One region of the Paenibacillus sp. P5_B5 genome, then DNA from elsewhere that is predicted to be linked to it. Evidence: predicted binding sites of a transcription regulator. Region 1 holds the regulator's gene; each other region holds the start of a gene.
The links. The regulator Rex, encoded in region 1, represses fermentation and respiration genes when NADH is low (regulators of the CRP and FNR family bind a similar motif). The targets are predictions, from matches to a motif close to TTGTGAAATATTTCACAA.
Positions count from the first base shown of each region.

Region 2: a site for Rex is predicted at 2,198-2,215, ahead of AC1DOK_RS19450 (helical membrane plugin domain-containing protein). Genes of this name have one in related genera too.
Region 3: a site for Rex is predicted at 1,426-1,443, ahead of AC1DOK_RS18465 (DUF1858 domain-containing protein). Genes of this name have one in related genera too.
Region 4: a site for Rex is predicted at 1,796-1,813, ahead of pflB (formate C-acetyltransferase). Genes of this name have one in related genera too.

Region 1 covers NZ_JBFULK010000001.1:332,995-336,464, forward strand. The annotation lists gene dinG (ATP-dependent DNA helicase DinG) at 1-1,948, shown strand, start outside; gene AC1DOK_RS01735 (redox-sensing transcriptional repressor Rex) at 1,926-2,546, shown strand; gene AC1DOK_RS01740 (inorganic phosphate transporter) at 2,668-3,470, opposite strand, start outside.
Region 2 covers NZ_JBFULK010000016.1:60,354-63,823, reverse strand. The annotation lists gene AC1DOK_RS19460 (spore coat protein) at 1-306, shown strand, start outside; gene AC1DOK_RS19455 (NAD(P)/FAD-dependent oxidoreductase) at 458-1,636, opposite strand; gene AC1DOK_RS19450 (helical membrane plugin domain-containing protein) at 1,678-2,121, opposite strand; gene AC1DOK_RS19445 (GNAT family N-acetyltransferase) at 2,475-2,975, shown strand; gene AC1DOK_RS19440 (sulfite oxidase-like oxidoreductase) at 3,153-3,470, shown strand, end outside.
Region 3 covers NZ_JBFULK010000015.1:9,379-12,848, reverse strand. The annotation lists gene AC1DOK_RS18475 (thiamine pyrophosphate-binding protein) at 1-501, shown strand, start outside; gene AC1DOK_RS18470 (SDR family oxidoreductase) at 503-1,372, shown strand; gene AC1DOK_RS18465 (DUF1858 domain-containing protein) at 1,514-1,762, shown strand; partial or broken gene AC1DOK_RS18460 (DUF438 domain-containing protein) at 1,755-3,030, shown strand; gene moaA (GTP 3',8-cyclase MoaA) at 3,072-3,470, opposite strand, start outside.
Region 4 covers NZ_JBFULK010000001.1:115,262-118,731, reverse strand. The annotation lists gene pflB (formate C-acetyltransferase) at 1-1,657, opposite strand, end outside; gene AC1DOK_RS00575 (Crp/Fnr family transcriptional regulator) at 1,982-2,704, shown strand; gene AC1DOK_RS00570 (LTA synthase family protein) at 3,051-3,470, shown strand, end outside.

The sequences.
Region 1 (3,470 bases):
GATTGTGGTTTCAACACATACGATTAATTTACAAGAACAGCTTCGTACTAGGGATGTCCCACTTCTTAGTGAAATATTTCCTGTTCCTTTTGAAGCTGCAGTGTTCAAGGGAAGAAGTCATTACCTGTGCTTACGTAAATTTGAAGGCAGAGTAAGTACGCTGGATCTTGACAGCTCCAAAGAGGATGCTATGACAGCTTCACAGATGACTGTTTGGCTGAACGAGACGGAGACAGGTGATGATGAAGAGCTTAATTTAACGGGTAGAGGGCTTAACTTCTGGCACTCCGTTGCTAGTGACGCTGATTCCTGCCTTAATCGTAAATGTCCATGGTTTCGGAAGTGCTTCTATCACCGTGCACGGAATTCAGCCAATCAAGCTGACTTAGTCATTACGAATCATTCCATGTTATTTACTGATATCAAAGCGGATCATCGCATTCTGCCAGGTTATAATCATTTAATTATCGACGAATCCCATCATCTTGAAGAAGTGGCTAGCAAGCATCTAGGAACTGAATTATATTATTTTTCATTAGTTGGAGCATTACAGTGGTTGTTTAAAGATATACGTACTGGCCAGCTACCGCTCTTGAGAAATAAATTGGCGAATATAAGTGGGGATGATCGTGCGGCGGCTTGGTGTGAAACGATTGAGCTCTTATATCCAAAGCTGATGTCAATTAAAGAACAGTGGGATACGTTCTGTGACCAGATGTATGATCTTGTTTCGACGGGTACCAAAGATGCTGCTCAGCAGGATACAGGACAATATGTGCTCCGAATTAAATCGGAATCATTACCCGCAAACTGGTCTAACTTAAGTCAAATGTCTGATGATTTGCAAGAGGATCTAGGAGATCTACTTAAAGCGTTAGATAAATTAATGAATAAGATCAAAGATTATCAAGATGAATATGATTTACAAGCTTTTCTTACTGATTTTAATGGATATGTGAAAGAAATCGCACAATGTCGTGATAATATGAAAATTTTCATGGAAATGAAGGACAATAGTTTTGTATATTGGATAGAAGGAGGCTTGAATAATAAGAAGAGCTCCATCCTTCTAAGTTGTGTGCCTATTGATGTTAGTAAGCTCATGCAGGAATATGTTTTTGATAAAAAAGCAAGCGTTGTTATGACATCAGCAACTCTCTCGGTAGATAAATCGTTTCAATACACAGCTTCACAGCTAGGATTTAACGAAGAGAATGATGAAGATAAGCTGCGTACGGTTATGCTTCCTTCCCCCTTTAAATATCGTGAGCAAGCGCTTGTATGTGTTCCTAGAGACTTCCCTGGAATTAAAGGTTCGTCCGGAGATGTTCTGTTTATTGATAAACTAATTGGATCACTTTATGAAGTTGCACTTGCCACAAGGGGGCGTTTACTAGTATTATTTACATCAAACAAAATGTTGCGACAAGTTCATGGAGAATTGAGGGAACGACTTAAACCTCATGGTATTGGAGTGCTTGGCCAAGGGGTGGATAGTGGAAATCGCAGTAAATTAACTCGTTTATTTCAAGAAGGTAAGTCAAGTGTATTACTTGGAACTAGTTCTTTCTGGGAGGGAGTCGACATTCCCGGTAATGCGCTTACATGTTTGGCAATTGTAAGACTTCCATTTCAACCGCCAAGTCATCCGTTAGTGGAAGCTAAATGCGAGAACCTCAAGAAACAAAATAAAAATGCATTTATGAAATTTTCCGTACCGCAAGCTGTAATTCGGTTTAAGCAGGGCTTTGGCCGGCTTATTCGCTCGTCCCGAGATAAAGGTGTCGTAATTATTTATGATACAAGAGTTATTGAGACACGTTATGGGAGAAATTTTCTTTATTCACTACCAGGTCCGAAGATCGAATCTATGTATACCTCCCAAATTGTACCTAGTATCCAACAATGGATGGGAGAGAATCTTCTTGAAATCGATGAAAATATCTGATGCAGTTGTTCGCAGACTGCCAATTTATTTACGGTTCTTGAGTGAGTTAGCTACTAATAATGTGCTTACGGTTTCATCACAGGATTTAGGACAAAAGCTTAATTTAAACCCAGCACAAATTCGCAAAGATTTAGCTTATTTTGGGGAATTTGGCAAAAAAGGAATTGGATATGATGTGCTTTTCTTAATTGAAAAAATACGTCAAATTCTGAAGCTGGACAAGACATTATCTGTTGCACTTGTAGGTGCTGGTAACTTAGGTCGTGCATTATGTAACTACAATACGTATCTTAAGGATTCGATGAAAATAGTTGCTGTATTCGATTCTAATCCTGAGCAGCATGGCAAAGTGGTTAACAATTTAATTGTACAACCAATGGAGCAGATCGAGGAAACGATTAAATTACTTCAAATTCGTATTGGTATTATTACGGTTCCTTCCGTGTCTGCACAACAAGTGGCTACACAGTTTGTTGAAGCGGGAGTAGAAGCTATACTGAATTTTGCTCCTGTAATAATTAAGGTTCCTAATAACATCCGCGTTCATCATGCTGACTTTACAACAGATCTCCAAAGCTTAGCTTATTATTTAGAATAAGCACATAAAATGAATAAGGTAGCATCTTCATTATTTGAAGTTGCTACCTTTTTTGTTAATTAGAAAGTAAATGAATCAACAAAAAAAGACGTCCATTAGGTCGTCTTCTAAAGGTTGTAATTTATAATACCCATCCGAACATGACTTTGTATAGTAGGTAACCCAGTACCATTGAAATAGGGATTGTGATTAGCCATGTGATGATCATTCGAATAACAGTAGCCCATTTCACCTCATGGAAACGAATAACACTACCTGTACCAATGATGGCAGATGTGATGACATGAGTTGTTGATAATGGCATATTCAAGAATGTTGACGTTTGGATAACAACAAACGATGTTAAATCTGAAGCAAAGCCATTGATTGGTTCAATTTTGATGATTTTGGATGAAACTGTTTTGATAATTTTCCAACCACCAATTGAAGTTCCTAGACCGATTGCTGTGGCAGCTAGAATTTTAACCCAAAGTGGCACTTCAAGATCGGTTTGGAATCCGCCTGCTACTAGTGCAAAGACGATGATACCCATTGCTTTCTGAGCATCATTACCCCCGTGCGAGAACGATAGTAGTCCAGCAGATATAATTTGGAAAAAACGAAATACCCGATTAAGCTTAGTTCGGGAAGAATTTCCTTTCCAAAGTACCAAATACTTGATAATTGTCATCATAATAAAGCCTGCAGTAAAGGCAATAATTGGGGATAGCAATAAAATCGCAATAATTTTACCGAAACCACCTAAGTTTACTGCATCCCAGCCAGCCCCTGCTATAACAGCACCAGCAAGCGCACCAATTAACGTATGTGATGAGGAAGATGGAATGCCATAATACCATGTAAGCAGGTTCCAAAAAATTGATGCGATCAGGGTTGCTATAACGATATAAAGTCCATTATCTACACTGAACGGATCAGCAATTG
Region 2 (3,470 bases), on a different contig from region 1:
CTTGCCGATATTAAGGATGCAGGAATTAGTGCGTATATGCTCGGTCTAATTAAACCGCATGCTTCACTCTTAACGATGTCAGCTGTAGAACTGACTAATCCTGTCGTTCGTCGCGTACTTGCTTCTCAAGTACAGAACTTTATTGAAATGGCATATGAAATTTTCTTGTATCAAAATAAGCATGCCTACTATCAAGTACCACAATTAGAAACTTCCGATATGTCCCAAATGATAAACACCTTCATTCCGGCAACAGGTAGCCCGCAAATGCCAGCTAATATTAATGCGGCAGCTACGATTCATTGAACACAAGAACCCAGTATTAGCCTGAACAGCTAGCACTGGGTTTTCATATGGAGCCCGACAACGTACAACATATGGCAAAAAAAAGCAGCCTTACTTAAATAAGTAAGGCTGCTTTAGTGAGGCTACTTTAAATGAAGTAGTAGGCTTATTGTTAATAAGCTAAAGCGTACAACGCTTTAATATGTGATAAGTAACGAATGTTACTTGCTTCTTTCATTAGGGTTGCAGGTAGTCCTTTTAAAGATGTTGAGTTAGCACCAATTGTGGCAACACCATCTTTACGGCCTAAACTTGCAAGAGTTCCTGAGTTTATTGGAGCAAACTCTTCACATGATTTGTTCGTCAAGTAAGCATATAGATTGTAGCCAATTAGTTCTCCCATTTGCCAAGCGATTTGTGCAGTAGGAGGGTAAGGACGACCATCAGCAGCAAAGACAACAGCGCTATCTCCTGCTACAAATACATCTGGGTGAGATGTAGATTGAAGATATCCATTAACTGTAGCACGGCCACGATTGACTTCAAGACCTGATTCGCCTACTAGCGGATTGCCTTGAACCCCGCCTGTCCAAACGAAAGTATTCGATACAATCTTTTGGCCATCTTTAAGATCAATTACATTGCCTTCAACGTTAGTTACAGGTAATCCTGTTAAGAACTCAACGCCACGAGCTTCTAAACTAGCTGTTGCACGTTCAATTAATGCATCAGGTAGAACTGGAAGGATTTTTGGACCTGCTTCAATTAGCTTAAGTTTAATATCCTTCGGATTTACACCAAAGCTTTTGGCAAGTTCAGGCATATGATCAGCAATTTCGCCAACTAGCTCAACGCCAGTTAATCCACCGCCACCAATAACAATGGTTGCATCTGCTTCATTTTTAGTTTGTGCATATGCACGGATGCGATCTTCAATATGCTTGTAGATTTTGTTAGCATCATCAGCAGATTTAAGCACCATGCTGTATTGCTCAAGACCAGGAATACCGAAGTAAGCAGTTTTACTTCCTAGACCTACAACAAGTGCGTCATAGGATAAGGTATGTCCATCAGCAAATGTTACTACTTTATTATCTACAGAGAAAGAATTAACCGTAGAGATCTTTAAATCAATGTCTTTTCCTTTAAATAGCTTGGAAAGTGGCATTGTAATTGCATTCTCAGAGATGCTTCCACCTGCAAGACGGTGAAGCTCTGTGATGATTTGGTGAGTAGGATATTGGTTTACTACGGTTACTCTTGCTTCATCTTTACTTAAGTATTTACGTACAGTTAGAGCAGCTAGAAGTCCGCCGTACCCTGCTCCTAAGATGACAATATGTTTTGACATAGTTGATCCTCCATTCTTACTGAATGATTATTATTGAAAGACTATTTTTGATGATTACGTTCTGCAGAAACTTTAAGATATGAATTCACGAAACGGAACATCTTCTGTGCTTGAGGATCTTTTAACATTTTCATAAGACCAAAGACGCCAATAACTTCGTTACTTACATCTGCACGATCTTTTGCTTCAATAACAGTTGCCGCGATGTCTTTCACTTTATCTCTAGCGGGTCCTACGATTTCTTTGATCGCTCCGACAGTATCGTTCTTCAATACCTCGTCAGTTGAGACTGCTTGCACAAAGTCATATGATTTTGTCAGTATACTTACAAGCTCAGTCAATTTAGGTAACTGTTCAACTAAGACAGTTAATGATTGTTGAACCTCGGGTTTTAGTAGCTGATTAAGTACATCAATTTGTTCACTAGTAGCGGACAATGTGATTGATTCTTGTTCAGGCTTAGTTTGGGTAATAGTTTCGGACATTTCCAATTCTCCTTTGCGGTAATATTTTAAGAATCTAAGTTGTTGAAAATAAGTTGTTTTACCATATGCTTGTAGTTTGTGAAATCATCAACAATGTCACACTTTCTAGTTTATCATAATTATCAACAAAGAAAATCACTAATATTCGACATAATGCCCATTTATTGATGAATTTATTGATTTTAGGGGCTATTAATTGTTATTCTGAAATTGATTCATTCTTCTTATTTTTTTCTAAACTTGTTGAAAATATTAATCTTCGGGAGTTTTACTAATAATTTCTTTGAGATCTTTGGTAAAATGTAATTGACCGTTATCAGAGCTTAGAGAGGGTGTGTATCGTTTGAAGGTACTTGAAACAGGATCGTCTGATTCTACGCTGGCTGACGATTGAAGACAGTGGGTTTATGCTTGAGCTCATGAATGACCCTTCATGGTTACAGTACATAGGTGATAGAGGTGTGAGAACTCTTGAGGACGCGAGCAACTATATTCTGAGTGGACCAGTTGATATGTATAACCGATTAGGATTCGGGTTATACTTGTGTGAGCTGAAGGAGAGTGGTCTCCCAATGGGCATCTGTGGCCTTATCAAGAGAGACTCTTTAGAAGATGTGGATATTGGATATGCCTTTCTTCCGAGGTACTCGGGACAGGGCTATGCCTATGAATCAGCCTCAGCGGTAGTAGCGTATGCGAAGCATGGTTTGGGTCTAGATCGTATAGTGGCTATAACTTCCTCAAACAATTGGCGTTCAGCTAAGCTGCTTCAGAAGCTCGGTCTTCAATTTGAGCGAATGATTAGTAGTACCTCTGACGAGCAAGAAATTAAGTTATTTGGTTCTGCCCTCTAATCATGTAGATTTCTAGCTAGATTTGGATAGGTTAAAGAGGATTCCTTCGTCATTGACATGACATAGGGACATCCTCTTTTTTGCTGTTTAAATTAGAACTTATGAATATAGGTATTACACTTCGTGATGAGGTGTAGTATCATTTTAAATTGAAATCAACTACTTTGGAGGATTGGTATGAGTACAAAAGCAGAACACATCAAGAAATCAAAAGTACCTCCAGTTAACCCAGCACTTTCTCATCGACTTCCACCAGGGCAGATTTTAACGGAAAAATTCCCTATTCTTCATGAGGGAGAAGTGCCAGAATACGACATGAATAAGTGGAGATTGAACCTATTTGGATTAGTTGATTCAGAACTCGAATTCACGTATGAAGAGATTCTGTCCATGCCGCGAACGAAGATGGTATGTGACATTCATTGTGTTACGCGTTGGTCTAAATTTGATACAGAATGGGAAGGCGTACTCATTAAGGATCTGCTAAAGCATGTG
Region 3 (3,470 bases), on a different contig from region 1:
GCCTTAGATATTGGAGACTCAAACCTTTGGTTTGGGCGGAACTTTAGAGCTAAGCACCAGGATGTCCTCGTATCAAATCAATGGCGAACGATGGGATTTGGACTCCCTGCCGCGTTAGCTGCAAAATACTCGATGCCAAACCGTCAGGTTGTATGTATCGTCGGAGACGGCGGTTTAGAAATGGTACTCGCTGAACTGCTTACAGCAGTTCGATATAAGCTGAATATTTCACTGATATTATTCAATAACGGATCTTTACAAATGGAAGCAGATAAAATGCGTATGAAAGGTCTCGTTCCCTTCGGATATGACTTAACGAATCCAGATTTTGTTACATTGGCCGAATCATGCGGTTGGACTGCTGTTCGAATGAATCTTTTCGATGAACCTGAAATTGTATTTAATCAAGCACTAGATTCCCTGAAACCGGTATTTATTGAAGTTCCAACTAGCAGAACGCCCTACCCGGATTTTATAAAAGATTCTGAAGGAGCGACATAAGATGTGTGCGAAGAAAAGTCAATCAGGAGCTTTTCCACCTCAGCATCAAGAACATCAGCCGGGCATAGAATCGATCATGAATCCTAAGCCCTATTTTGATGATCCAAACTATAAAGCAAGCGGAAAGCTGATAGGAAAAGTAGCACTCATCACCGGTGGGGACAGTGGACAAGGCAGGGCTATTGCCGTCGCCTATGCGAAAGAGGGTTCCGATGTAGTCATCGTCTATCTCGATGAGTATGATGACGCCAAAGAAACAAAAGCTCATGTCGAGCAAAAAGGTCGCAGATGCTTAACGATCGCGGGGGATATCGGCAATGAAGCTTTTTGTAAGCAAGTCATTCAACAAACAATTGATGAGTTTGMCAGGCTAGATATTCTTGTCAATAATGCAGCTGAACAACATGTTCAGGCCGGCCTGGAGCATATTTCAAGTGAACAGATGGAGAAAACATTCCGGACCAATTTCTTTTCCATCTTCTATTTGACCAAAGCTGCCCTCCCCCATTTAAAGCATGGAAGTACGATAATAAACGCAGCATCTTTGACTGCATATGAAGGAAACGAACAGCTCATGGATTATTCGGCAACGAAAGGAGCTATTGTTGCGTTTACACGTTCCCTTTCGAAATCACTTATTGGACAGGGCATTCGGGTGAATGGTGTCGTACCCGGGACCATTTGGACACCGCTCATCCCTGCTTCATTCCCTGCGGATCAAGTAGCGAATTGGGGGACGACTACACCTATGAAACGTTCTGGACAACCTCAGGAAGTAGCGCCTGCTTATGTTTTTCTAGCTTCTGAAGATTCCTCCTATATCTCAGGTCAAATGCTACATGTAAATGGCGGAGTGATTGTTAACGGATAGAAATCCCGGTGATATTGTTGTTTTTTTAATATTCAACCTCATTTTATATATGATTGTGAGTACAATCACAATACACTCATTTTTCCTATGATATTCTTTATTTGAGAATGGTTCTCAAATATAATTTGAGGAGTTACCGTGATGAACAAAACCTTGGATTTATCTAAAACTGTCTATGAATTATGTACAAATGATCCTAGCATTACAGAGATTATGCGAGACTTAGGGTTTGATCAATTGTCTAATCCTGTGATGCTTGCTACCGCAGGCAAGGTAATGACCATCCCGAAGGGAGCTCGCATACGTAAGATAGATTTGTCTTTCATTATAAATACATTTGAACAAGCAGGTTATACCGTCTTAGGAAAGGAGACTACCAGTCATGAGTGAGATTATTAATAACCGGGAACGGTCTGTTCCGAACCAAAGCGAGCGTCAGCGTTTACTGAAAGAAATCATTAAAGAACTTCATGCAGGCAAAAGTGTAGACGAAGTAAAGGCACGTTTCCAAGAAGCGGCCCAGGATGTAACGGTTGAAGAAATTTCAGCAATGGAGCATGCGCTGATGACAGAAGAAGGCATTCCTGTTTCTGAAGTACAGCGGCTATGTTCTGTTCATACAGCTATTTTTAAAGGCTCGATTGAAGAAATTCATATAGGGAATAATCAGCATGAGCAACCTGGGCACCCCGTCCATACTTTTATAAAAGAAAATCGTGAGCTCGAACGACTTGTTCAGTTCAAGCTGGATTTGCATGCTGAACGATTTGAACAAGAAGATTCTGAACGTAATCGACTGAAGCTGCTAGAAGATCTAAACCTTCTAATGAAAATCGATAAGCATTACAGCCGTAAAGAAAATTTGTTGTTCCCTTATTTAGAGAAATACGGAATTTATGGACCAACCAAGGTCATGTGGGGTGTTGATGATCATATTCGCGCTGCCATCAAAGGAGGACTTGAAGCACTTACAGCTTACACAGAGAACAGTCGACAGCAAGATAATGTGATTCAAATTTTGCGTTTTATTATTACGGAAGTAAAAGAGATGATTTTTAAAGAAGAAAATATTCTGTTGCCAATGGCTTTGAAAACTTTGACTGAAGATGAATGGGTGCGAATTATGAAAGAAAGCAACGCGATCGGCTTCTGCCTCATCGATCGTCCTCAATTCTGGTTTCCCGATCGTGCTCCGTTGCCGGGACAGTCAAGCACTCCTGAGTCAACGAAAGAACAATCATCTCTTGGTGACAACGATGGATTTAACGGGTATTTTGTCACTATCGCAATTAGAACTTATGATGAATCATTTGCCTGTAGATATCACTTTAATTGATGAAAATGATGTGGTCCGATTTTTTTCACACGGTAAGGATCGCATTTTTACAAGAACAAAATCAGTAATTGGACGCACCGTCCAGAACTGTCATTCTCCTCAAAGCGTTCATGTGGTTAATCAATTATTAGCTGATTTCAAATCTGGAAAAAAAGATGTAGAAGATTTCTGGATTCGCTTCAAAGATAAGTTCGTACTCATTCGTTACTTTGCTATTCGCGATGAGAATGAAGCTTATAAAGGAACATTAGAATTTACGCAAAACATTCAGCCTATTCAAGCCATTGAAGGTGAGAAGCGTATCTCTGATGCGGTTAAATAAAGCCTATATAAAAAGGACGGCCTTTGAGAGGTCGTCCTTATTTATCCACCTATAAAAGACATGTTAATTTTCTTGCGGTTGTGTGCAGTTTGCTCTGTTCTTTCATCTGAATAGCGATCCATTCTGCTTTCCCACACGTGTTGAATAACCTTTATAATTTCAGTGTCCGTAGAGCCATCACGGAGCATTTCACGTAAGCTATACCCCTTCGAGGCAAACAGGCAGGTGTAGATGCTTCCGTCAAAAGATAAGCGTGCTCGTGTGCAAGAGGAACAGAACGATTCTGAGACCGAGGTGATAAAACCGACCTCTGATAAGCTGTCTTTGTAGCGATAGCGTTTTGCAACCTCTCCATAGTAGAGTGGTTCCAGAGGTTCAAGCTCATATTTAGAACGCATTATATCGAACATTTCGCGCTTGGTAACTACTTTCTCAAAGCT
Region 4 (3,470 bases), 220 kb from region 1:
TCTCATCACGGATCGGACGAACCTTCGCGTATTTGATTGCACTTAAGGAGTCCGCGGCAACAGATAATCCGGCAATACCAGTTGCCATTGTGCGAACGATTTCGCGGTCATGCAAGGCAAACTCAATACGCTCGTAGGAATATTTATCATGCATGAAGTGAATGACATTGAGTGTATTCACATACAACTTAGCAAGCCAATCTAACATGATATCATACTTCTTGATAACTTCGTTGTAATCAAGTACTTCAGAAGTATTAGGAATAAGTTCAGGACCTACTTGAATACCAAGCTTCTCATCTCTACCGCCATTAATGGAGTATAGAAGTGCTTTAGGTAAGTTTGCACGAGCACCGAAGAATTGCATTTGCTTACCAATGCGCATTGCGGATACGCAGCATGCAATACCGTAGTCATCACCATAGATCGGAAGCATCAAATCATCGCTCTCATATTGAATGGAGCTTGTTTCGATGGATACTTTGGAACAGAAACGTTTGAATCCTTCTGGAAGTTTCTCAGACCAAAGTACTGTTAAGTTCGGTTCTGGTGCAGGTCCAAGATTATATAGTGTATGCAAGAAACGGAAGCTGTTCTTAGTTACACGAGTTTCACCAGTAACTGACATACCACCAATGGACTCAGTTACCCAAGTTGGGTCACCAGAGAACAATTCATTATAATCAGGTGTACGTAAGAATTTAACAATACGAAGCTTCATAATGAAATGATCCACAATTTCTTGTGCTGCAGATTCTGTAAGAGTGCCATCAGCTAAATCACGTTGAACATAAATATCCAAGAATGAGGATACACGTCCAAGACTCATTGCAGCACCATTCTGCTCTTTAATAGCGGCTAAATAACCGAAATACACTCCTTGGAACGCTTCTTGTGCGTTTTTAGCTGGAACTGAAATATCTATTCCATGCGCTAGAGCCATTGCTTTCAATTCTTGCAAGGCACGGATTTGTTCGGACATTTCTTCACGCTGACGAATTACTTCTTCACTCATCACGCCATCACGTTCAGCAAACTTCAAATCAGCTTTTCTCTCAGCAATTAGTTTATCCACACCGTACAACGCAACACGGCGATAGTCTCCAATAATTCTTCCTCGTCCGTAAGCATCTGGTAAACCAGTAATAATACCAGCTTTACGAGCCGTTCTCATATCATCTGTGTATGCATCAAAAACACCTTGGTTATGTGTTTTGCGAATATTTGTGAATATATCAATAACCTCTTGTGGTACTACAAAACCGTAAGCTTTGCATGCATCAATGACCATCCGTATGCCGCCAAAAGGTTGCAAGGAGCGTTTGAATGGAGCATCCGTTTGAACACCAACTACTTTTTCTTTGCTCTTGTCTAAATAACCTGGAGCATGTGACACAATAGTTGAAACGGTGTTTACATCTACATCTAGAACGCCACCATTCTCACGTTCTTTACGAGACAACTCCGAAACAATATCCCATAAATCTTTGGTATCTTGAGTAGGACCAACCAAAAAGTTGTCATCACCATGGTACGGAGTAATATTATGTTCAATAAAATCACGTACATCGATTTGCTTCATCCATTTTCCTTTGCGAAATCCGCGCCAACCTTCCTCACCGGCTAATTTGTTAAGTTTCTTTTCTTCTGCTGCCATTGAAGAACACCTCCCAAAATTTGTACGGAGCTCAAAGCTATGCTCAAAGCTATGCCAAGTAAAAGCAGTTTATGAACCTCTGTAAGCATCCGTTTATTATATAAGAATAACTCCTATCACATACCCAATACTAGACCTTTGTGAAAAATATCACTATGATATTTGTCACAGACGTTTATTTTTTTTATAATAAAAAATATCACAGTAAAATTATACTTGTTCTGATACAGAATCTGCTATACTGTTCATATTATACGATGGATAAGTATTTGAGTTAGAAGTTATGATTCCTTTTCACTCCAAATAAAAAGTAAGGGAGTAATGATGTTGAAACGTATTGTACAGCTAAGGAAAAACGCCACTTCCAATACGACATCATTTTCAGACCGTAACCTAAGTAGTATGGTGGAAAAAATGTCAGAGCAACGTGTTAAGGCTGGAAGTCACTTGTTTTGGGAAGGCGAACCGGCAGATAAACTATACTTAATCAAATCCGGTCGTTTTAAAATCACGAAATCATCTGATGAAGGAAAAGAACTTATCTTACACATGTATCAGCAGGGTGACATGTTTGGTCAGTTATATCCTTTTCAGACAACTATTCACAGCTTCTGTGCCAAATCCATTGAAGATTGCGTTGTATTTATTTTAACACAAAAAGATTTAGAACATCTAATTGTTGAAAGCAACGATTTAGCAATTGATTTCATGAAATGGATGGCTGTCAATCAACGGGTTACCGAAACAAAACTCCGTGATTTAATGATGTACGGTAAGCCAGGTGCTTTATGCTCAACCCTGATTCGATTGTCTAATTCTTATGGCAAAAGAGAAGACGGAGTAATCACGATCATGAAAAAGCTTACACACACTGAGCTTTCGAATATGATCGGTGCTACAAGAGAAAGCGTAAATCGATTGCTCAATGACCTACGGAAGCAAGACATCATTGATTACAACAACGACTCCATCGTAATTAAAGATTTAGGCCGACTACAAGAGATCTGTCGTTGTGAGAATTGTCCTATGGAAATTTGTAGAATATAAATTTTATCTTAGTTTACCCTCGATTAATTCATCAGCATTCCCTTTGCAAATAGCAAAAGTTGTTTTGCCCTAATTGAACTCAAATGCGGTGACTACTTTGGATGGTCATCGTACCCGCGATAAACGAATCTCCCCCGAAATTCCCATATTTTCCACTTCAAAATCCCGCTTCTATAAGCTGGATTTTTTCTGTTTTTGTTTATTAACATCCTTCCAATAAAATAATATTTTATAACGTGATTATTGCGTGATATAATAGCTTGGTTCATTCTTATTTTACAATAATTTTACACAGATTTTACATGGATTAAACACTAAGTTTAGTAGATTAGGAGAAGTTATTAAAATGGAGAAATGGAGCCAACATGCGCTAAAGGTTGCCAAATATGCTCTGCTTAAAGTTCATATTTTACTTTGGCCAATTCCACTCGTTGTCCTGCTAGAATTCCTTAACAGAGACAGTATTAGTCAGACCGTAAAATTTATTTATCAACATCCTAATGAATTCTTCTTGAATTACCTTATTATTTTGGGGCTCTTCTTAATTTTCGTCGCACTAGTTGGTCGTACGCAAATCGCATTCTGGATAACAACCGGAATTGTGATCATCTTAGGAATCATATCAGGTGTTAAATTCAAGATGCTTGGTGTGCCCCTTCTCCCATGGGATATCGTCTTAACCGCTGAAACAGCCGATATTGCTACGAATTTCAATGACCTCATACCTTGGAAGCTAGTTGGTGGAGCTGCTGTATTTGGGATCGTA